2 linked regions of the Pseudolabrys taiwanensis genome follow. The protein of the gene in region 1 interacts with the protein of each later gene in a pairwise test. Links are inferred from orthologs where the notes say so. Each region holds a gene or a part of one and is shown in the gene's direction. Other genes may lie near its edges. The genes, in order: DW352_RS06855 and grpE.

The links.
Region 2: the proteins of DW352_RS06855 (region 1) and grpE interact in binary tests that used the Escherichia coli proteins (3 or more experiments, as listed by UniProt). The link is inferred for Pseudolabrys taiwanensis from one-to-one orthologs.

The regions. Positions count from the first base shown.
Region 1 is NZ_CP031417.1:1,422,495-1,433,021, reverse strand. What follows is about bases 3,335-6,277. They hold DW352_RS06855 (Nramp family divalent metal transporter), read left to right. Parts: upstream 3,335-4,110; coding sequence 4,111-5,445; downstream 5,446-6,277. Other genes in these bases: DW352_RS06850 (arginyltransferase), read right to left, coding at 5,449-6,198; DW352_RS06860 (cation:proton antiporter domain-containing protein), read right to left, coding at 3,335-3,829. In the rest of the region: parC (DNA topoisomerase IV subunit A), read left to right, coding at 1-1,424; more of DW352_RS06860, read right to left, coding at 1,577-3,334; DW352_RS06845 (RDD family protein), read right to left, coding at 6,305-6,823; DW352_RS06840 (threonine ammonia-lyase), read left to right, coding at 6,946-8,172; DW352_RS06835 (phosphoadenylyl-sulfate reductase), read left to right, coding at 8,480-9,271; DW352_RS06830 (FkbM family methyltransferase), read right to left, coding at 9,455-10,285; DW352_RS06825 (tetratricopeptide repeat protein), read left to right, coding at 10,520-10,527. UniProt on the Escherichia coli protein: H(+)-stimulated, divalent metal cation uptake system. Involved in manganese and iron uptake. Can also transport cadmium, cobalt, zinc and to a lesser extent nickel and copper. Involved in response to reactive oxygen.
Region 2 is NZ_CP031417.1:3,747,181-3,757,545, forward strand. Bases 7,561-10,341 are described here. They hold grpE (nucleotide exchange factor GrpE), read left to right. Parts: upstream 7,561-8,544; coding sequence 8,545-9,138; downstream 9,139-10,341. Other genes in these bases: hrcA (heat-inducible transcriptional repressor HrcA), read left to right, coding at 7,561-8,461; DW352_RS17820 (hypothetical protein), read right to left, coding at 9,142-10,083. Also shown: DW352_RS17765 (penicillin-binding protein activator), read left to right, coding at 1-105; radical SAM family heme chaperone HemW, read right to left, coding at 241-1,398; rdgB (RdgB/HAM1 family non-canonical purine NTP pyrophosphatase), read right to left, coding at 1,502-2,131; rph (ribonuclease PH), read right to left, coding at 2,251-2,967; DW352_RS17785 (copper-binding protein), read right to left, coding at 3,052-3,357; DW352_RS17790 (cupredoxin domain-containing protein), read right to left, coding at 3,386-3,844; DW352_RS17795 (multicopper oxidase family protein), read right to left, coding at 3,859-5,241; DW352_RS17800 (TolC family protein), read right to left, coding at 5,257-6,729; DW352_RS17805 (hypothetical protein), read right to left, coding at 6,798-7,181; more of hrcA, read left to right, coding at 7,376-7,560. UniProt on the Escherichia coli protein: Participates actively in the response to hyperosmotic and heat shock by preventing the aggregation of stress-denatured proteins, in association with DnaK and GrpE. It is the nucleotide exchange factor for DnaK and may function as a thermosensor.

The DNA.
Region 1 (10,527 bases):
CCGAGCTGATCAACGAGAAGAAGCTGCCGCTCGTCGCCGACGTGCGCGATGAATCGGCGGAAGACGTCCGTCTCGTCATCGAGCCGCGCGCGCGCACGGTCGATGCCGAACTGCTGATGGAATCGTTGTTCAAGCTCACCGAGCTCGAAAGCCGCATTCCGCTCAACATGAACGTGCTGGTGAAGGGCCGCGTGCCGAAGGTGCTCGGCCTTGCCGAAGCGCTGCGCGAATGGCTCGACCACCGCCGCGAGGTGCTGATCCGCCGGTCGAAGCATCGCCAGGCGGAGATCGAGCACCGCCTGGAAGTGCTCGGCGGCTATCTCGTCGCCTATCTGAACCTCGACAAGGTCATTAAGATCATCCGCACCGAGGACGAGCCCAAGCCCGTCCTGATGAAGACGTTCAACCTGACCGACGTCCAGGCCGACGCCATCCTCAACATGCGGCTGCGCAACTTGCGCAAGCTCGAGGAGATGGAGATCCGCGGCGAGGACAAGGCGCTGCGCGACGAACTCAAGAAGCTCAAGGCGCTGCTTGGCTCCGAGGAGCAGCAGTGGCAGGCGGTCGGCGCGCAGATCAAGGAGATCCGCGAGAAGTTCGGCCCCAAGACCGAGATCGGCAAGCGCCGCACGACCTTCGGCGAAGCGCCGGCGCATGACGTCGCGGCGATCGAAGAAGCCATGGTCATCCGCGAGCCGATCACGGTGGTCGTGTCGGAGAAGGGCTGGATCCGCGCGCTGCGCGGCCACGTCGCCGATCTGTCCGGCGTCGCCTTCAAGCAGGACGACTCGCTGAAGTTCGCCTTTCCGACGGAGAACACGGCCAAGGTCCTCATCTTCGGCTCGAACGGGCGCTTCTACACCATCGACGCGCAGAAGCTCCCGGGCGGCCGTGGTCACGGCGAGCCGGTGCGACTGTTCATCGATCTCGAGGACGCCGATGTCGTTGCCGCGATGGCCTATCAGGGCGACCGCAAATTCCTGGTCGTGAGCTACGACGGCAACGGCTTCATCGTGCCGGAAAGCGAAGTGCTCGGCACGACGCGCAAGGGCAAGCAGGTGTTGAACCTGAAGGCGCCGGACAAGGCTGCGGCGTTGACCGTCGCCGATGGCGAACTGGTCGCGGCGGTCGGCGAAAACCGCAAGATGGTGATCTTCGGTATCGAGCAGGTGCCGGAGATGACCAAGGGCCGCGGCGTGCGCCTGCAGCGTTATCTGCAGAAGGGCCTGTCGGACATCTGCGTCTTCCGCGCCGAAGTGGGCCTGACCTGGACCACGGGGGCAGGGCGCTCCTTCACGCTGCCGCTCAAGGAGCTGAAGGAATGGCGCGGCAACCGCGCCGACGCCGGCAAGATCGCGCCCAAGGGCTTCCCCAAGAGCAACAAGTTCATCGCGTCGCCCACCGCGAAGGCGAGCGAGGATTAGACGGCGGCGCCTCCCAATCCCTCCCCGCTTGCGGGGAGGGTGGCGAGCGAAAGCGAGCCGGCGGGGCGAGTAAACATCTTGAGCGCGACCCCACCCCGATCGCGCTTTGCGCGATCGACCCTCCCCTTTCAGGGGAGGGAAAAGCGCGCGCCTCACGTTGCCACGAACAACAGCGCGCGATCCGACTTCTCCAGCAATGACGCCGCGGTATCGCCGAAGAACAGACCTTCGCCGGGGCGGCGGCCGACGCCGAGCACGACAAGATTGGCGCGGCGGCGGTGCATTTCCTTGACGATCGCTTCGTCGGCCGCGATGTCGGCGCGCACGGTGGTCTTGATCTCGACGCCGTAAGTGTCCGCCAACTTGGCGATGTCCTTGAGGATCGCTTCTTCGTTGCGGCGCGAGCGTTTCTTGGTGCGCGCGCTCGGGGCGACATAGAGCGCGGTGATCGATGCGCGGCTGGCGCGCGCGATGGTGATCGCGACTTCGGCGGCGCGGCGCGAAACTTCGGTGCCGTTCACCGGCACGAGAATGCTCATGCGGCCGCGTAGCGGGTCCTTGAGGAGATCGCCGCGGGCATCGGCGACGGCGAGCGGGCCTTGGAAGCCGGCGGCGAGATTGGTGATGTCGTCGCTGAACTCGTTTTTGCGGACGACCGGCTTGTTCAACCCCATCAGCATCAGGTCGTAGCCTTTCTCGGCTTCTTCCGCGATGTGCTCGGCATTCGGCGCGGCTTTCACGGCGGTGCTGATGTCGAGCTTGAGATCGCTCTTTTCCTTCTCTTCGTCCTCCTTCGACAACCGGCTGCGTTCGGCTACGGCCTGAATGGTTTCGGCGGCCTGCTTGGCCTTCTCATCGGCCTCGGCGGCCGCCGACTTGCTGCGCGTCTTGGTGGGCTCGATGTGCATGACGGTGGTCGGCATCGCATTGTGACCGGCGAGGATGCCGCCGATGCGCGTGACGAACTTGCCGTTGGCGCTGTCGTCGACGGCGATGAGCAGCCGCTCGAGATGGGACACGAAACCGCGTGCCTCCATGTCCTCGCGCTCGAGGCGCTCCTTTTCCTCCTTGCGCATCGGAATGCGGGAGAGGGCCCAGCGCAAGGTCGGCGGCATGGCCATCGTGGTGATCACCGCCATGGCGACGATCATCGTGAAGAGATCCTGGTTCAGCGCGCCCATCGACAGGCCGACGGTGGCGATGATCACCTCGGTCGAGCCGCGCGCATTCATGCCGCAGGCGAGGGCGAAGCCTTCGCGCTTGGTGAGGCCGCCCAGTTCGGCGCCGACGAAGGCGCCGCCGAATTTGCCGACGCTGGCGATGACGATCAGGCCGGTCGTGAGCAGCGCCACCTGCGGGTTGGCGAGGATGGAGAGGTCGGCCGACAGGCCGGCGATGCCGAAGAACACCGGCGCGAAGAACGCGGTGATCAGGCCGCGCAGCTGTTCGTCGATATGCTTGGTGAGGATCGGCGATTCACCGACCAGAATGCCGGCGACGAAGGCGCCGAGCACCGTGTGCACGCCGATCAGATGCGTGATCAGCGCCATCACGCTCATGATCACCAGGATGGCGGTGATGACGGCGAATTCGCTGACGAAGGTGTCGTTCACCCAGCGGATGGCGAAGAACACCAGGCGCCGGCCGATGGTGAAGCTCGCCACCATGAACAGGATGGTGCCTATCACGCTCTGCGCGACCGACAGCGGCTCGATCGCGCCGTGCAAAGCGAGGCTGAAGATCACCGAGACGATGATCCAGCCGATCGAGTCGTCGATGATGGCGGAAGCGAGGATCACCTGGCCGACCACGCGGCGCATGAAGTTCATCTCGCGAATGACGACGGCGACGATCTTCACCGAGGCGATGGCGAGGGCCGTGCCGAGGAAGAGGGACGTGATCAGCCGCTTTTCCGGATCGGGCAGCAGCGAGTCCGGCAGCATCTCGCCGAGCGCCACGCCGCACGCGAAGGGCACGATGATGCCCATGACCGAGGCGTAGACCGAGGCCCGGCCGGTCTGACGCACCAGCTTGAGATCGGTCTCCATGCCGGTGAGCAGCAACAGCAGCAGGACGCCGAACTGCGAAACGCCTTCGATCATCGCCTTCTGTTCAGGCGTCTTGGGAAAGATCATGTGCTGCAGGTCGGGCGCGATCAGGCCAAAGAACGACGGCCCGAGCAGCAGGCCGGCGACGAGCTGGCCCATGACCGCAGGCTGGCCCCAGCGCAGCATCAGTTCGCCGAGCAGGCGGCCGACGATCATCAGCGCCACGACCTCGACGATGAAAATGACCTCCGAGGGGCCTTTGGAGGCTTCGCCAGTGGGGGCGGCGGCCCAGGCTGGGGCTGCCACGAGAGCCGCGAGCGCCAATGCCCACAGCCATCTGATTTTCGGTCCGCTCACGCGCGGTGTCCCTCCGAGCCCTCTGGATTCGAGCGTCTGACAACCCGGTTCCATCGCAGAGGTTCCAGCCTGGAACAGGAGCGGCCGGCGTGGAAAGGGTCCGAATCGGAGCTTCGGCTTTCTTTTTTGCCACGGTTGGCCCCAGGCCGCTTGACGGTTCCCGTCGGCACTGCCAGATTTCTTTTTGCAACTAAGTTGCAACTGCAGAAAACCGATGGCGTTAAGTCTGGGCACATGCGATGACCGTTTCGAGTGAAACTGCCAAGGGTCCCTTCAATCCCATGTCCGGCAATAGCGAAACGGGCTGGCGCACGGCCTCCGGTGCCGAGCGGCCGAGCCTGTCCGAGGTGCATGCCAGCGTTGCCGTCCCGTGGCATGGCTCCTGGGTGCGCCGGCTGATTGCCTTCTCGGGGCCGGGCTACATGGTCTCGGTCGGCTATATGGACCCCGGCAACTGGGCGACCGATCTCGCCGGTGGATCGAAGTTCGGCTACACGCTGCTCGCGGTCATCATGATTTCCAATCTGATGGCCATCCTGTTGCAGGCACTGTCGGCCCGTCTCGGGATCGCCACCGGCCGCGACCTCGCCCAGGCCTGCCGCGACGCCTATCCGCGGCCGGTCGGCTTCGTGCTCTGGATCGCCTGCGAGTTGGCGATCATCGCCTGCGACCTCGCGGAGGTGATCGGCACCGCCATTGCCTTGAACCTGCTGTTCGGCATTCCGTTGATCGGCGGCGCGCTGATCACGGCGCTCGACGCGTTTCTCGTGCTGCTGCTGATGAGCAAAGGCTTCCGTTTCCTCGAGGCCTTCATCGTCGCGCTGTTGATCATCATCTCCGGGTGCTTTGCCGCGCAGATCGCCATGGCGGCGCCGCCGATCGCTGCCGTGCTCGGCGGTTTCGTGCCGTCGCCGCAAATCGTCACCAACCCCGAGATGCTCTACATCGCCATCGGCATCCTCGGCGCCACGGTGATGCCGCATAACCTCTACCTGCATTCGTCGATCGTGCAGACGCGCCAGTACGAGCGGACCGACGAGGGGAAGGGGCAGGCCATCCGCTGGGCGACCGTGGACTCCACCATCGCCCTGATGCTGGCGCTGTTCGTCAACGCAGCCATTCTCATCGTCGCGGCCGCGGTCTTCCATGCGCACGGCAAGGAGGTGACGGAGATCGAGCAGGCCTATGCGTTGATGTCGCCGCTCCTCGGCGTCGGCATCGCGTCGGTGCTGTTCGCGATCGCGCTGCTCGCCTCGGGCCTGAACTCCACCGTCACGGCGACGCTCGCCGGGCAGATCGTGATGGAAGGCTTTCTGCGCATTCGCCTGCCGCATTGGATGCGGCGCCTGATCACGCGCGCCATCGCCATCGTGCCGGTGGTTATCGTGACCGCGATCTATGGCGAGAGCGGCACCGGCAAGCTGCTGATCTTCAGTCAGGTGATCCTGTCGATGCAGCTGCCCTTCGCCGTGATCCCGCTGGTCATGTTCACGACCGATGCGCGGAAGATGGGCCGCTTCGCGATCCCGCGTCCGGTCGCGGTTCTGGCGTGGATCGTCGCGGCGCTGATCGTCGTGCTGAACGTGAAGCTGCTGATCGACACGGTTTCAGGCTGAAGGCTATTTATCGACCCGCATCCAGCCCGCCGGCATCAGCCGTTCCTGCGGCAAGAAGCGGCCCTTGTAATCCATCTTGCGCGAGCCCGAGACCCAGTAGCCCAAATAGACGTAGGGCAGGCCCATCTTCAGGGCGCGCTGGATGTGATCGAGGATCATGAAGGTGCCGAGCGAGCGGTCGGCCTCGGCCGGGTCGAAGAACGAGTAGACCATCGACAGCCCGTCGCTCAGCACGTCGGTGAGCGCGACGGCGACGATCTCGCCTTGTCCGCGCCCGGTGATGCCGCTATCGGGGCCGCGCCGGCGATATTCCACCACGCGGGTGTCGACGTGGCTGTCCTCGATCATCATCGCGTAGTCGAGCACGGTCATGTCGGCCATGCCGCCGTCGCGGTGGCGCGCGTCGAGATAGCCGCGGAAGACGGAATACTGTTCGGAGGTCGGCGTCGGCGAGCGCATGTCGCCGATCAGGTCGCTGTTGCGATCGACCAGGCGCCGCATGTTGCGCGACGGCTTGAACTCGGCCGCAATCACCCGCACCGAGATGCAGGCGCGGCAGCTCTCGCAGGCCGGGCGATAGGCGATCGACTGGCTGCGGCGGAAGCCGCCATGGGTGAGCAGGTCGTTGAGCTCGCCGGCGCGCTCGCCCACCAGATGCGTGAACACCTTGCGCTCTTCCTGGCCGGGCAAATACGGGCAGGGCGAAGGCGCCGTGAGGTAGAACTGCGGTGTATCGCGCGAATGTTGGGTCACGCGTCAAACCATTTCATTGGCGGAAGGTAAGGTTCGCACAAGCGCTCCTCCCATTGCCCCACGATTCGGGTAGCATCGCGCGGTATAGTCGTGCCGTCAAAGGTCGTCATGCGGCGCCGTAACCCGGGTTCCCTGTTCTTAGCATGGCGGCCCGCTCGGAGTTGTTAATGACCACCGTGCCGAGCACGATGTCGTGGAGTAGCCGCCGCCGGTCGTTGAAGAAGGCGACCAGGAGGATGAACGGCGTCAGCGCCGAAATCGAGACCCAGAAGACGATGGCGTGCACCGCGCCGAGCACGAAATAAGCGGGCGCGCCGTACCAGGTGCGCATCTCCAGATTCATCACGCGCATGCCGATCGTCGCCGAGCGCGGGCTGCCCAAGGTCGCGCCGAAATAGATCAGCGCCCACACCACCGTGGCGGGCGGCAGCAGCCAGTAGAGCGCGAAACCGAGCCCGAGCGTGACGAGGCCGAAGGCGAAGATAAACATCGCCGCCAGCACCACGGGGATGGCGATGAGGACGAAGTCGATGACGAAGGCGACGATGCGGCGCGCCAGCACGCCCTCGAACAGTTCGGGGTTGCGGATCGGATCGTAAGCGTGCGGTTTGATATCGATCGGCATGGCACCAACCCCCTCGCGCCTGGAGCCATTAAGATAGGGCTGGAAAAGAGGCGCCGCCAGGGCGGTTGCGCACTGGCCGATGGCCCCCGCGTGCGGCATGGTGCGCCGATCTGGAGGTCCCCGTGCTGCCCGTGACGCTTGCCGATATCGAAGAAGCCCGCCGCGTTCTCAAGGACGCGGTGGTGCACACCCCCATGTTGCCGGCGCCGAAGCTGTCGGCGCTGACGGGCGCGGAGGTCTTCGTCAAATACGAAAATTTCCAGATCACCAACTCGTTCAAGGATCGCGGCGCGCTGGTCAAGCTGGCCTCGCTGAGCGCGGCCGAGCGGGCGCGCGGCGTGGTGGCCATGTCGGCCGGCAACCATGCCCAGTCCGTCGCTTATCACGCGGCGCGGCTGCATATTCCGGCGACCATCGTCATGCCGGTCACCACGCCCTTCGTGAAGCTGGCGGCGACGCGTTCCCACGGCGCCGACGTCGTCCTGCACGGCGAAACCGTCAACGAAGCGCAGGAGCGCGTCGGCGAACTGGTGCGGGAGAAGGGCTATGTCGAGGTGCACCCTTACGCCGATCCGCGCATCATCGCCGGGCAGGGCACCATCGCGCTCGAGATGCTCGAAGAGTTCGGCGAACTCGATTGCCTCGTCATCCCGATCGGCGGCGGCGGCCTGATCGGCGGCAATGCCGTCGCCGCCAAGGCCTTGCGGCCGGACATCGAGATCGTCGGCGTCGAATGCGCGCTGTATCCCTCGATGTGGAATGCGGTGCGCGGCGACAACCGGCCCGCGGGCGGATCGACCTTGGCCGAGGGCATCGCGGTCAAGAGCGTCAGCGGGCTGACCGTGTCGATCGTGCGCGAGCTCGTCGACGATCTGCTGCTCGTCGGCGAGCCCGACCTGGAGCGGGCCGTGAATGCGTACACCACCTTGCAGAAGACGGTGGCCGAAGGCGCGGGCGCGGCCGGGCTCGCCGCGCTGCTCGCTTATCCCGAGCGCTTCCGCGGCAAGCGGGTGGGGCTCATTCTTTCAGGCGCCAATATCGATCCGCGCATTCTCGCCTCCATCACCGTGCGCGAGCTCGAGCGCGAACACCGCATCGTCTCGTTCCGCCTGAGCATCCCCGACCGGCCCGGCACGCTCGGCCTCATCGCCACGCGCCTCGGCGCGCTCGGCGCCAACATCCTCGAGGTCGAACACAAGCGGCTGCTGCTCGACGTGCCGGCCAAGGGCGCCAAGCTCGACGTCACCATCGAGACGCGCGATGCCGCGCACGCCAACGAGATTTTGACGGCGCTGGCGGCCGACGGTTACCAGCCGGCGCCGATCGACGGCGGCGCGGGCATCGAGTGACGCCGGCGCGCGTTCTTTCTCCGTTTCGAGGCTGCGCGGGAATATGGTTGCTGACATCGCTTGCCTGGATGAAAGAACGATCCATGTCGGAGGATGTTATTTCCCCGCGACACGGTGAGGCGGATGCCGCTTGCGCCGTCGCGCCGATCGGCGACATGTTTGTTGCCCGCGCCTCCACGTCGCCATTTGGCATAGCCATCGCGCCAGAGCGCGCGTTGCGAGCATAGGCCTTCGCCGAAACGGCTCGGCCGGCGAATGATATTCAGCCTTTGACAGCAGGCATTTCGGTACACATGTCTGGCGTCAAATGTTTCGTGAATCGTCGCTTTCCCTTCTCGATCTGCCGCTCGTCCCATCGGACAGCGCTCATGACCTGCCGCCCGACACGGCGTCGCAGGCAAGTGCGTTGGCGCATGCAATGGCGGCGCTGTCGCCGCCGGAGCGGCTCGCTCTGCTGCGCCGTGAGCTGCCGGGGCGGCTGGTCTTCACGCACGGCTTCGGCATCGAAGGCCAGTTGCTCTTCCATTGGATCTGCACGCAGGACCTCGATATCGACGTCGTCACCATCGACACCGGGCGGCTGTTTCCCGAAACCTACGAATTGTGGAGCGCGACAGAGGCGCGTTACGGCCGCCGCATCCGCGCCATTTATCCCGACGGCGCGGCGCTCGAGCGTCTGGTCGCGCGCGACGGCGCATATGGGTTCTATGAGTCGGTCGAGGCGCGTCACGCCTGCTGCGATGTGCGCAAGGTGAAGCCTCTCGACCAGGCGCTGGCCGGCGCGCGGGCGTGGCTGACCGGCGTGCGCGCCGATCAGACCGGCACGCGTCATGCCGCGAGCCTCGCCGATGTCGACGCCAGCCGCGATCTGATCAAGGTCAATCCGCTGCTGGATTGGACGCGGGCCCGCGTCCTGGCGGAAGTCGCCGCGCACGACGTGCCGATCAACGCGCTCCACGCGCGCGGTTTCGCCTCGATCGGCTGCGAGCCCTGTACGCGCGCCATCAAGCCAGGCGAGCCCGAGCGCAATGGCCGCTGGTGGTGGGAAGCGAATGGCAGCCGCGAATGCGGCCTGCATCTGCCGCGCCGCGCGGGGTGAGGGCCACACGCCCGTTCGTCGCCGCGAAAGCGGGGACCCAGCCCCCGTAGGGTGGGCAAAGGCGCGTTAGCCCCGTGCCCACGCGGATATTTGCCAAATGCGCGAGAGTGATGCGTGCGCACGGCGTGCGCAAAAGCGCGCGCCTTTACGCACCCTACGGCCGTGCCCTCCGGGCCGGCCGCGTTACGCCGCCGAAGATTGCGTCTGCGCCGCCGCGCCGCGCGCCGCGTTCAGATGCTGCAGCGTCGGATCGCTCTCGTGCACGGCGACGATGTTGATGCCGGCATCGATCGGCTGATAACCGCGCGCGGTGAGCCAGGCGCTCAGCGCCTCGCGTCCCGTCTTGATCTGCTCGATCAGCAAAATCGGATGGCAGCGTTCGATCGTCTCGCGCGCGCCTTCCAGCGCCTCCATCTCCATGCCTTCGATGTCGAGCTTGATGAGGTCGACCCGCGGCAGCTTCATGTCGTCGAGCGCCAGCTGCTGCACCGGCACCAGCTTGCCGGAGGAATAGTCGATGGGCTGGCCGATGAATTCGTTGTCGGGGCGCTGGCGCAATTCGAGGCTGCCGAAGCTCGACGCCTTGAGGTAGTCCGGCTCCGGAATGCTCATCACGCCCGAGACCGACGACACCGCCGCGTGCATGGCGACGGCGTTGAAAGCGTTGTTGATCGCGATATTGCCGGCGAGGGCGTAATAGATGCGCTCCTGCGCTTCGATCGCGACCACCGAGCCCCAGCCGGTCATGGCCGTCGCCCATTCGACCGTGTGCACGCCGATATTGGCGCCGCAGTCGATGGCCACCGCGCCGTCGCCGAAGAAGCGCCGCCGCATTTCCAGGAGCTGCACCGCCAGTTCCACCTCGACCGGGTCGAAGCAGGCCTGCTCGAGCAGCTGATGTCCGACGCCCACGCCGATGCCGTCTTGGATGCGGTAATCGAACCGATTGATGATCATGGTCCCGTGGTTCGACGAGGCGAGCACGAACGCGAGCTTGCGTCCGACATTGCGCATGAAGGCGCTCCTTACGGCAGAAAATTGCAGAGACGCGGCGGGCACAGGGACGCGTTACGGCACGGGCGATGACAGCGCCAGCATGCGAATCGTGTGCACGAGCTTAGTCGCAGGTACATATGTCCGCCAGCGCATAAAGCTGCGCCGTTCGCGCGCTTCGGCTGGCAGAATACCGATGCCGCTCCGACGATTCGCGTATCCCGCCAGCCGCCGACGCCAACAAGCGCACCTGTCATGAACGC
Region 2 (10,365 bases), 2.3 Mb from region 1 along the record:
CGCGCCGATGGCTTGAACGAGCGCGGCCTTGCCGTGCTGCGCGTCGCCCCGGGCGGCGGCCAGATCATCAGCCCGGCGCCGAAGTCGTTCCAGCCGGGGACGTAGGAGCCTCAAGCACAACCTCTCTCCGTCACCCTGAGGTGCTTGCGCGCAGCGCAAGCCTCGAAGGGCGACGGCCCCATGATCGCAGTCATCCTTCGAGGCTCGCTTCGCTCGCACCTCAGGATGACGGGGAGAGGCTTAAGCCGCCAGATCCGCGACCACCGCGTCGAGCACCGGGAAACCCGATTGCGTCACGCGCAAGCGGCCATCGGCCGTGGTCTCCACCGCGCCCTCGCCTTGCAGGATCGAGACGCGCTTGGGATCGAGCGTGCGGCCGGACAACCGCTCGAAGCGGAGCGGATCGATGCCTTCGGCAAGACGCAGACCCATCAAGAGATATTCGTCGGCGGTCTCGCCCGGCGTGAGCTTCTCGTCGACGATCTGGCCCGACCCCGAGGCTTCGACGCGCATGAGCCAGGTCTCGGGACGCTTTTCGGTTTCGGTCGCGTAGCGATAGCCGTCGACGGTCAAGCGGCCATGCGCGCCCGGACCGACGCCGACGTAATCGTGGCCGCGCCAATAGACGAGATTGTGCCGGCACTCGGCGCCGGGCCGCGCGTGATTGGAAATCTCGTAAGCCGGCAGACCCGCGGCGGCGCAAACCTCCTGGGTCATGTCGTAGAGATCGCGGCCGGTGTCTTCGTCCGGCACGATCAGCTTGCCGGACTTGTAGAGATTGAAGAACGCCGTCTCCGGCTCGATGGTGAGCTGGTACAGCGAGAGATGCTCGGCCGCTTCGGCGATGGCGCGCTTGAGCTCGGCGCCCCATTCGGCCGGCGTCTGCCGCGGCCGCGCGTAAATGAGATCAAACGAATAACGATCGAAGATCGAGCGCGCGACCGCGACCGCGTCGAGCGCCTCCTCCGCCGTGTGCAGGCGGCCGAGTTCCTTCAACGCCGCATCGTCCAGCGCCTGCACGCCGAGCGAAACGCGATTGACGCCCGCCGTGCGGTAACCCTGGAAGCGGGTCGAGTCGACGCTGGTCGGATTGGCCTCCAGCGTCACTTCAACGTCAGGCGCAACGCTCCAATGCTTGGCGATCGTGTCGAGGATCGCCTGCACCGACGACGGCTGCATCAGCGACGGCGTGCCGCCGCCGAAGAAAACCGTCGACACGGTACGACCCGGCGTGCGCGCCGCATTGGCGGCCAATTCGGCGGCGACGGCGCGCACGTAGCGCGCTTCGTCGTAGCCGCCGTGGCGCACGTGGCTGTTGAAGTCGCAATACGGGCACTTCGACAGGCAAAACGGCCAGTGCACGTAGATGGCGAAGGGCTCTGGAATCGTTAACGACATGTAAACATCATAGGCGGCCTCGCCGCGCGCGGCCAGCGGGCCGCAAATTTGGCTGCGGAGAACTATTTAAAATTGTAACGATCGGGAACTTCCGCAAGGGGGCTCACTTCAAACACGCATCCGCCAGCATGATGAACGCCCGCGCGCGGTGCGACAGCGCTTTGCCGCGCGGCGGCAGGCCGTGTTTCTCCTCGGCGGTCATCTCGCCGAAAGTGATATCGAAGCCATCCGGCAGAAACAGCGGATCGTAGCCGAAGCCCTTCTCGCCGCGCGGCGGCCAGGCGACGACGCCGTCGACACGGCCTTCGAATTCTTCCGTGTGCCCGTCGGGCCAGGCGAGGCACAGCGCAGCGACGAAATGACAGCGCCGCTGCGCCGGGTCCTTTGCGCCTTTTTCGACGAGCAGCGTCTGAATGCGATTCATCGCGCCGCGGAAGTCCTTGTCGGGCCCTGCCCAGCGCGCCGAATAGATGCCCGGCTCGCCGCCGAGCGCCTCGACCACGAGACCGGAATCATCGGCGAACGCGACCTTGCCGGTGGCCTTGGCCGCGGCTTCGGCCTTGATGCGCGCATTCGCGGCGAAGGTCTTGCCGGTTTCCTCCGGCTCGGGAAGCCCGAGCTCGCCGGCCGATTGCGCTTCGATGCCATAAGGCGCGAGCAACTCGCGCATCTCGCGCAACTTGCCGGAATTGTGCGTGGCGATGACGACGGGGCCGGTGAGTTTGCGGGGCATTCGGTTTCTTCGTCATGGCCGGGCTTGTCCCGGCCATCCACGCCTTCCTGTGTGACTCTTAGTAAGACGTGGATGCCCGCGACAAGCGCGGGCATGACGGCCCACTGCGCATGGCGCGCTTACGCCACCGCCATCTTCTGCAGATCGATCAGCTTGCCGACGCCCTTGCGCGCCAGCGCCAGCAAAGCGAGGAACTGTTCCTCGCTGAACGGCGTCTTCTCGGCGGTCGCCTGGATCTCGACGATGTTGCCGTTGCCGCTCATGACGAAATTGGCGTCGGTCTCGGCTTCCGAGTCCTCGGCGTAATCGAGGTCGAGCACCGCCGTGTTCTTGTAGACGCCGCACGACACCGCGGCGATGTGATCGCGCATCGGCTCGCCGCCCTTGAACATGTCGCGCGCCTTCATCCAGGTGAAGCAATCGGCCAGCGCGACCCAGGCGCCGGTGATCGAGGCCGTGCGCGTGCCGCCGTCGGCCTGAATCACATCGCAATCGATGGTGATCTGCCGCTCGCCGAGCGCCACGAGATCGACGACCGACCGCAAGCTGCGGCCGATCAGGCGCTGGATCTCGACCGTGCGGCCGCCCTGCTTGCCGGCGGAGGCCTCGCGGCGCGTGCGCTCGGACGTCGCGCGCGGCAGCATGCCGTATTCGGCCGTGACCCAGCCGCGGCCCTGGCCCTTGAGCCAGGGCGGCAGCCGCTCCTCGAGGCTGGCGGTGACCAGCACATGCGTATCGCCGAACTTCACGAAGCAGGAGCCCTCGGCGTATTTGACGACGCCGCGTTCGAGCGACACCGGGCGCAATTCGTCGACTTGTCGGCGGCTCGGCCGCATTGGGCTCACTCCTGCTGTGGGCGGGTTTCCGGCGAGCCTTTTAGGAGGCGCCGCCGGACCCGGCAAGCCCGGACCTTCAGCCGCTTATTTGGCCTTTTCGATCGCGGTGACGATGAACTGCCCGTTCACGTTGTCCGCGTCGAACTTCACCTTGTCGCCGGCCTTCACTTTACCGACGAGGGCCGGGTCCTTGGCGGTGAACACCATGGTCATGCCTTCGTCCATGCCGAGCTTCTTGATCGGTCCATGGCGGATGGTGATCTTGCTGGCGCCGGCATCGACCTTGGTCACCGTGCCATCGATCAACGACTGAGCCTTGGCGGCAGTCGGCGTCAGCGCGCCGAAGACGAGGGCCAAAGCGAGCGCGAGCATCGCGAGAGCATTCTTCATTTCAAGTCTCCTTCTTGTCTAAGCGGAATTACTTCACGATCGCCGCGCCGTGCATGCCGGCTTCGTAATGACCCGGAATGAGGCAAGCGAATTCGAATGCGCCCGCGTTCGTGAAGCGCCACAGAATCTCGGCCGTCTTGCCGGGCTCGGCGCTTTTGGCGTTCGGATCGTCGTGCTCCATGTCGGGAAATTTCTGCATCATCGCGCCATGTTTTTTGTTCTCCGCGACGCTCGCCAAGGTGAACTCGTGCTTGAGCACGCCCTTGTTGGCGATGACAAAGCGGATCTGCTCGCCTTTCTTGACCTCGATACGGGCGGGTTCGAAACGCATCGCGCCGTCGTCGTCGCGCATGGTGACGGTGACGGTGCGCGCCGGCATGTTCGGATCGCCCGGCTCGCCCGCCGAGAAATGCCCCTCATGCGCATATGCGGTAGCCAAACTGCCGGTGCCGAGCACCAGAGCGATAGCGAGTGTGATCGATCTCATCTGTCTTCTCCTTGTTAATGATGGTTGTGGCCGTTCGATCCCGGTTTCACGACCGAGAACTCGACCTGACTTGGCTTTGCTGGAAGATCGCTGCGCCGTGACGGCTCGGGCACATCGCCCTTGAACTCGTAGGCGACCGTGCCGGGCGGATGCTTGTAAGGGCCGGGATCCTTGTAATCGCCGGGCGCCACGTCCTCGCGCACCTTCACCACCGAGAACATGCCGCCCATCTCGAGGGGACCGTATTGGCCGAAGCCGGTCATCATCGGCAGCGTGTTGTCGGGCATCGGCATTTCCATCGAGCCCATCTCGGCCATGCCGGCCGACCCCATCGGCATGTAGTCGGGCACCAGCTTGCGGATCGCCTTGGTGAGATCCTTCTGCGGCGTGCCGATGAAGGTCTTCACGTCGTGACCCATCGCATTCATCGTGTGATGCGACTTGTGGCAATGGATCGCCCAGTCGCCGGGATCGTCGGCGACGAATTCGATCGCGCGCATGCCGCCGACCGGCACGTCGGTCGTCACTTCCGGCCAGCGCGCGCTTTCGCGCACCCAGCCGCCATCGGTGCCGGTCACCTCGAAGTGCGGCCCGTGCATGTGGATCGGATGGTTGGTCATGGTGAGATTGCCGATGCGGATGCGCACGCGATCGCCCTGCCGCACCACCAACGAATCGATCCCGGGAAACACACGGCTGTTCCACGCCCATAGATTGAAGTCGGTCATGGTCATGACCTTCGGCAACGACGTGCCGGGGTCGATGTCGTAGCTCGCCATCAGGAAGACGAAGTCGCGGTCGACGGGCCGCTCCTTCACGTCGCGCGGATGCACGACGAAGAAGCCCATCATGCCCATGGCCATCTGCACCATCTCGTCGGCGTGCGGGTGGTACATGAACGTGCCGCTGCGCTGGAGCACGAACTCGTAGACGAAGGTCTGCCCCGGCTTGATGTGCGGCTGCGTCAAGCCGCCAACGCCGTCCATGCCATTCGGCAGCCGCATGCCGTGCCAATGCACCGTAGTGTGCTCGGGCAATTTGTTGGTGACGAAGATGCGCACCTTGTCGCCTTCGACGCCTTCGATCGTCGGCCCGGGCGACTGGCCGTTGTAGCCCCACAGCCGCGCCGTCATGCCCGCCGCGAATTCGCGCCGCACGGGTTCAGCGACGAGATGAAACTCCTTCCAGTCGCCGTTCATACGCCACGGCAGGCTCCAGCCGTTGAGCGTGACCACCGGCTGAAAATGCGGTCCGGTCGATGGCGCCGGCGGCGGCTGCATCGCCGGCGACGTGCTGGTGACGGCTTCCGGGATGCTGGCCGCCTGCACGCGGCCGCTGACGGCCGCCGCGCCCGCGAGCATCACCGAAGACCCAATGAGATTGCGTCGTGAGATCATGATCGTTCTCCGCCTTCAGTGGCCGCCGGTGTCGCCGGCAAGATTTGCGGTGCTCGATGCCGGCGCCGATGCGGGCGCGCCAGCCCCGGATATCGCCGCCGACAGATCGGCGCCGGCGAGCCAGAAGTCGCGCTGCGCTTCCACCGCCGCGACATTGGCGGCGATCTTTTGCCGCGCTTCCGCGAGCAGCGAGAAGACGTCGACCTGCATGGCGCCGTACCGCAGCATCATCTCGTCGGAGATGATCTTGCGCAGCGGCAACACTTCGCGCTGATAGCGTGTGGCGATGTCGTAGCTCAGGCGATAACCGCGATAGGCTTCGCGCGTCTGCGAGCGCGCATCGATCGCCTTCTGTGCCAGACGGTTCACCGCCTGCATGTAGCCCTGCTCGGCCTCCCGCACGCGCGCTTCGCCGAAGTCGAAGATCGGCACTTCCAAGGTCAGCGTGAAGCCGCGGCTGTGCGCGTGTTCGCCGGTTTCGCGGTTGTCGGTGATCTTATCGGCAAAGCCTGCTTCCAACACGTTGACGAACCGCGTCGCCTTGGTGAGCCCATAAGACTTGGCCAACATCGCGAGCTCGCTGCGCGCGATCTGCACGTCGACGCGCCGGTCGATCGTCTCCTGCTCCGCTTTCGGCAAAGCCAGAGTGCGTTTGGGCAAGGCCGGCAAGGAGGACGGCAGCGCGAAAGCAAGGTCCCCGCCGGACAGGCCAAGCGCGCGGATCAGGCGCTCACGCTCAGCATTGGCCCGCTGCTGCGCGCGCGTCAGCTCGTTCGACAGATCGGCGTGCAGCACCTGGTTGCGCGCCTGGTCGAGCTTGTTCATGGCGCCGCTCTCGCCCATGCGCTTGGACAGCTCGGACGTGGTCGCGGTGGCGGACGTCGCTTCCGTCAGCAGGCGCACGAGCTGCCGGGCCGTCACGGCGCGGTAGTAGGCGCGCCGCGCTTCGGTCGCGACGCGTAAGGTTTCAAGCGCCGCCACAAGTTGCGCGCGGCGGAAAAGCTCATTGGCGATTTCGGTGCGGGCCGGAAGCGTGGCCAGCGCGAGGATGCTGGCGACGATCTCGCGATCCAACTCGGCTTCGGCGGCGCCTGTCAGGCGCGTCGCCGACAGCGTCGGATTGGGCGGCAACGACTGCCGCACGCGCGCGGCATCGGCCATGCCCAGTTCGTTGTAGGCCGCCTGCAGCCCGCGATTGTTCACGAGCGCGATCTGAACCGCCGTATCCGCGGTCAGCGGCCGCTTGATGAGCCGGTCGACCGTGGCGCGCGCGGCATCGGCATCCGCATCGTCGCGAATGGCGACGACGTCCTTGCGCAGATGTTGCGCGGCAATGTCGGCGGGCACAGCCATGCCGCCGTCGGGTGAGAAAGTGGCGCAAGCCGGCAGCAGCAGCAAGGCAGAGAAGGTGACCGCGTGCGTTCCATAGCGCCACGGGTTCGGCTGCCGCCAGGATGCGGCCAGCCGCGAACAAAGTCGGGCAGACATTGAATGTCCTCGTCCATCGATTGATGACAGGCACGCGCGACGGCTTCAGGCCGCGGCAGCGCCGGCGTTCAAAGCGACAGAAGAGATCGTGGTGGGCGGTCGATGCCGTCGACGGCGCGGCCGAGCAGGCTGGCCGTAACCGGCAGCGCGACTTCAGTGGTCGCGATGCGCCGCATATCCGACACGCCGAAAGCCGGCGGTGTCAGTGCGGTCACGCAGAACAGACCGCAGCATTTGGCCGGCACGGCCGAATCAGTGCTGTCGGTGGTTTGCGTGCCATGGTCCATGTGCTCGTGTGCCATGGCAGCGTAATCGCCAGTGCCGTGGTGGTGGCTGCGCGCCTGGCTGGCCACTTGCGGCGCTTCGCCCAACTCCAGGCAATGCGCCGGTGCGTTGCTGAAGGCGAAGGCGGCGACAGGCGACAACAGGAACAGCGCGAACAGAACGGCCATGAAGGCCGCCGCCCGCCGACGCCATTTGCTGGTTAACAGAACCAACATCCCGGTCGAAACCGCCTTATCCGCTCAACGAGAACAACGGTGCTCTTTGCCCCGACAACATGGCATTGTTGTGTGCCGGCCGGCAAGTCCGGCTTGAACAAGCCCACGGCAATGGTCAATTCTTGGGGAGATACGAGGAGTTAGCGGTGGCGTCCCACGATATCCCCATCGGTGCGAATCCGGCGAGCCTCGCGGCGCTGAACGAGCGCTCGCGCGAGATCTTCCGGCAGATCGTCGAAAGCTACCTGGCGACCGGCGAGCCGGTCGGCTCGCGCAATCTGTCGCGCATCCTGCCGATCACCTTGTCGCCGGCCTCGGTCCGCAACGTCATGTCGGACCTGGAGCACGCCGGCCTGATCTTCGCCCCGCACACGTCGGCTGGCCGGTTGCCGACCGAGATGGGGCTACGCTTCTTTGTCGACGCGCTGATGCAGATCGGCGACCTGTCGGAATCCGACCGCCACTCGATCGAGGCGCAGGTGGCCGGCTCAGGCACACCGAAGTCGCTGGAGACGGTGCTCACCGAAGCGACGCAGATGCTGTCGGGCCTCACGCGCTCGGCCGGCGTCGTGCTGACGGCCAAGCACAATGTGCGGCTCAAGCACATCGAGTTCGTGCGGCTCGAGCCGGAACGCGCGCTCGCGGTGCTGGTCGGCGAGGACGGGCAGGTGGAAAACCGCGTGCTCAATGTGCCCGCCGGGCTGCCGACGTCGTCGCTCATCGAGGCGGGCAACTTCCTGAACGCGCGCCTGCGCGGCAAGACGCTCGCCGAACTGCGCGGCGAGATCGAAAAGGCGGTCGCCGAAGGCCAGGCCGAACTCGACCAGCTGACGCAGAAGGTGATTGCCGCGGGGCTGGCGAGCTGGTCGGGCGGCGCCGGCGACGACCGCCAGCTCATCGTCCGCGGCCACGCGCACCTTCTGGAGGATCTGCACGCGCTCGAGGACCTGGAGCGGGTGCGTTCCCTGTTCGACGCGCTGGAGACCAAGCGCGGCGTCATCGATTTGCTCGGCCGCGCCGAGCTGGCCGAGGGCGTGCGCATCTTCATCGGCTCGGAGAACAAGCTGTTCTCGCTGTCGGGTTCCTCGACCATCGCCGCCCCCTACCGCGACAGCACCGGCCGCATCGTCGGCGTCATCGGCGTCATCGGCCCCACCCGCCTCAACTACGCCCGCGTCATCCCGATGGTGGACTATACCGCCCGGGTGGTCACCCGGCTTCTATCCGGCTAAAGGCAGCCTGGAAGCTTGATTTTTCCGCCCGGAAACATGATATCCCGGGCCATCAAGCAATTTTTGAGGATGGACCAAGCCCGATGACGGATGAGACCGCGCATCAGCCCGAGAATGCTGGCACCGACGGCGCGCCGACGCAGCCGCAGGCGGCCGATCCCGTGGCCGAGGCCCGTCGCGAGGCCGCCGAGTACAAAGACAAGCTGCTGCGGACCTTGGCCGAGATGGAAAACCTGCGCCGGCGCACCGAGCGCGAGGTTGCGGACGCCCGTGCCTACAGCATCCGGAAATTCGCCGGCGACGTTCTCGCCGTGGCCGACAACATGCACCGCGCGCTCGAGACGATCGATCCGGCGGTGCGGGCCGCGGCCGACGCCAAGGTCAAGGCGCTGATCGAGGGCGTCGAGCTCACCGAGCGCGAGCTTCTCAATACGCTCGAGAAGAACGGCGTGCGCAAATTTTCGCCGCAGGGTGAAAAGTTCGATCCCAACGTCCACCAGGCGATGTTCGAAATACCGACCGCCGACGTACCGTCGGGCCATGTCGCCCAGGTCATGCAGGCCGGCTACATGATCGGCGAGCGCGTGCTGCGTCCGGCCTTGGTCGGCGTTTCCAAGGGCGCGCCGAAGCAGGCACCGTCCAACAACAACGCGCCGTCGGACAACACAGCGAACTGACCGCTACTTCGTATCGATCCCGTCGCGCACCGTCCGGAAGCGGGTGAACAAATCGTCCCATTGACCGGTGGGCGCGACGCCGATGATGCGCATGAAGCCGCCGGCGCTGAAGCGCACCCATTGCACGAGCTTCAGCGGCTTGCCGTCGAGACCTTGGGCGTTCGCGCGGATTTCAAAGCCGGGCCAGCCGCCGACGCGCATCGACTCCGCCGATTGCACCTCGAGATTGCGCACCGGCGCCGCCGACAGCATGTCGCGTGCGAAGCGGCCGCGATCCGAAGGATCGCTCGGACCGCCGCGGCCGATGCCGACGATCATGTAAGGATGCGCGCTGATGTTATCCGTCGGGCCGTCGACGAGGATGACGCCGCCTTCCGGCAGCACCTGCATGACCCGAAAGCCGGCAAGATCGTTGAACTTGAACGGCAGGTAGCCGAGCTGCTCGTCGATGGGCGTCGGGCGGAACGTCACGCTTTGCAACGCCTTGCGCACCGCCTCCTCGGTATAGACGGCAAGCGCGTCCTCCGGCACTTCGACCGTAATGAGGGTGGTCAGATTGGGCACGCTGCTGCCGATGCCGGCCGTCGCCAAGAGTACCCATTTGCGCAGCTTGACGCCGTTCACCTCGCCGCGGCCGCTGATCAGAAAGCCCATGCCGGTCTCGAACGGAAAGGCTTCGCGCTTCACGTCCTTCAGGGCGGATTGGCCGCTGCCGAACGCTGCCGACTCGAGGTCCGAATAGGCGCCGCCGGGCAGGTCGAGAATGGTAATGGCGACCTTGCGATCGGTGTCCTCGAAGCCGGGAAAGCGCTTGCTGGGCGTGGCGTTACCGGGCGGGTCGAGCCCGATCCGCGAGCCGGGCGGATAAAGGACTTCGGCGTGCGCCGATAGCACGGTCGCCGCGAAGAACGCGGCCAGGAGTACGATAGAGCGGCATAGCGCCATGGAACGCCGACCTTCCCGGCTGGCGGGTTTTTGGTCCCAAATCGCCAACCTGAAACCTGAGTAACCGGACGAAGAAGGCCATGCAATGACCGAGCAGCCCGCGGGCCATGCCGCGGTCTTTCTGCGGGCAGCGTTAACGACGCCGGCCGCCGGCCTCTGAGGCCTTATGCCGGCGCATCCTCGCCGAACGATCGCTGCGGGCGCCGCCGATCCCGTCGGAGGGGCACCCGAGACATGGCCAAGCGACCCGGCCGCTCGCGGATTCGTGAGCAGCCGACTTGC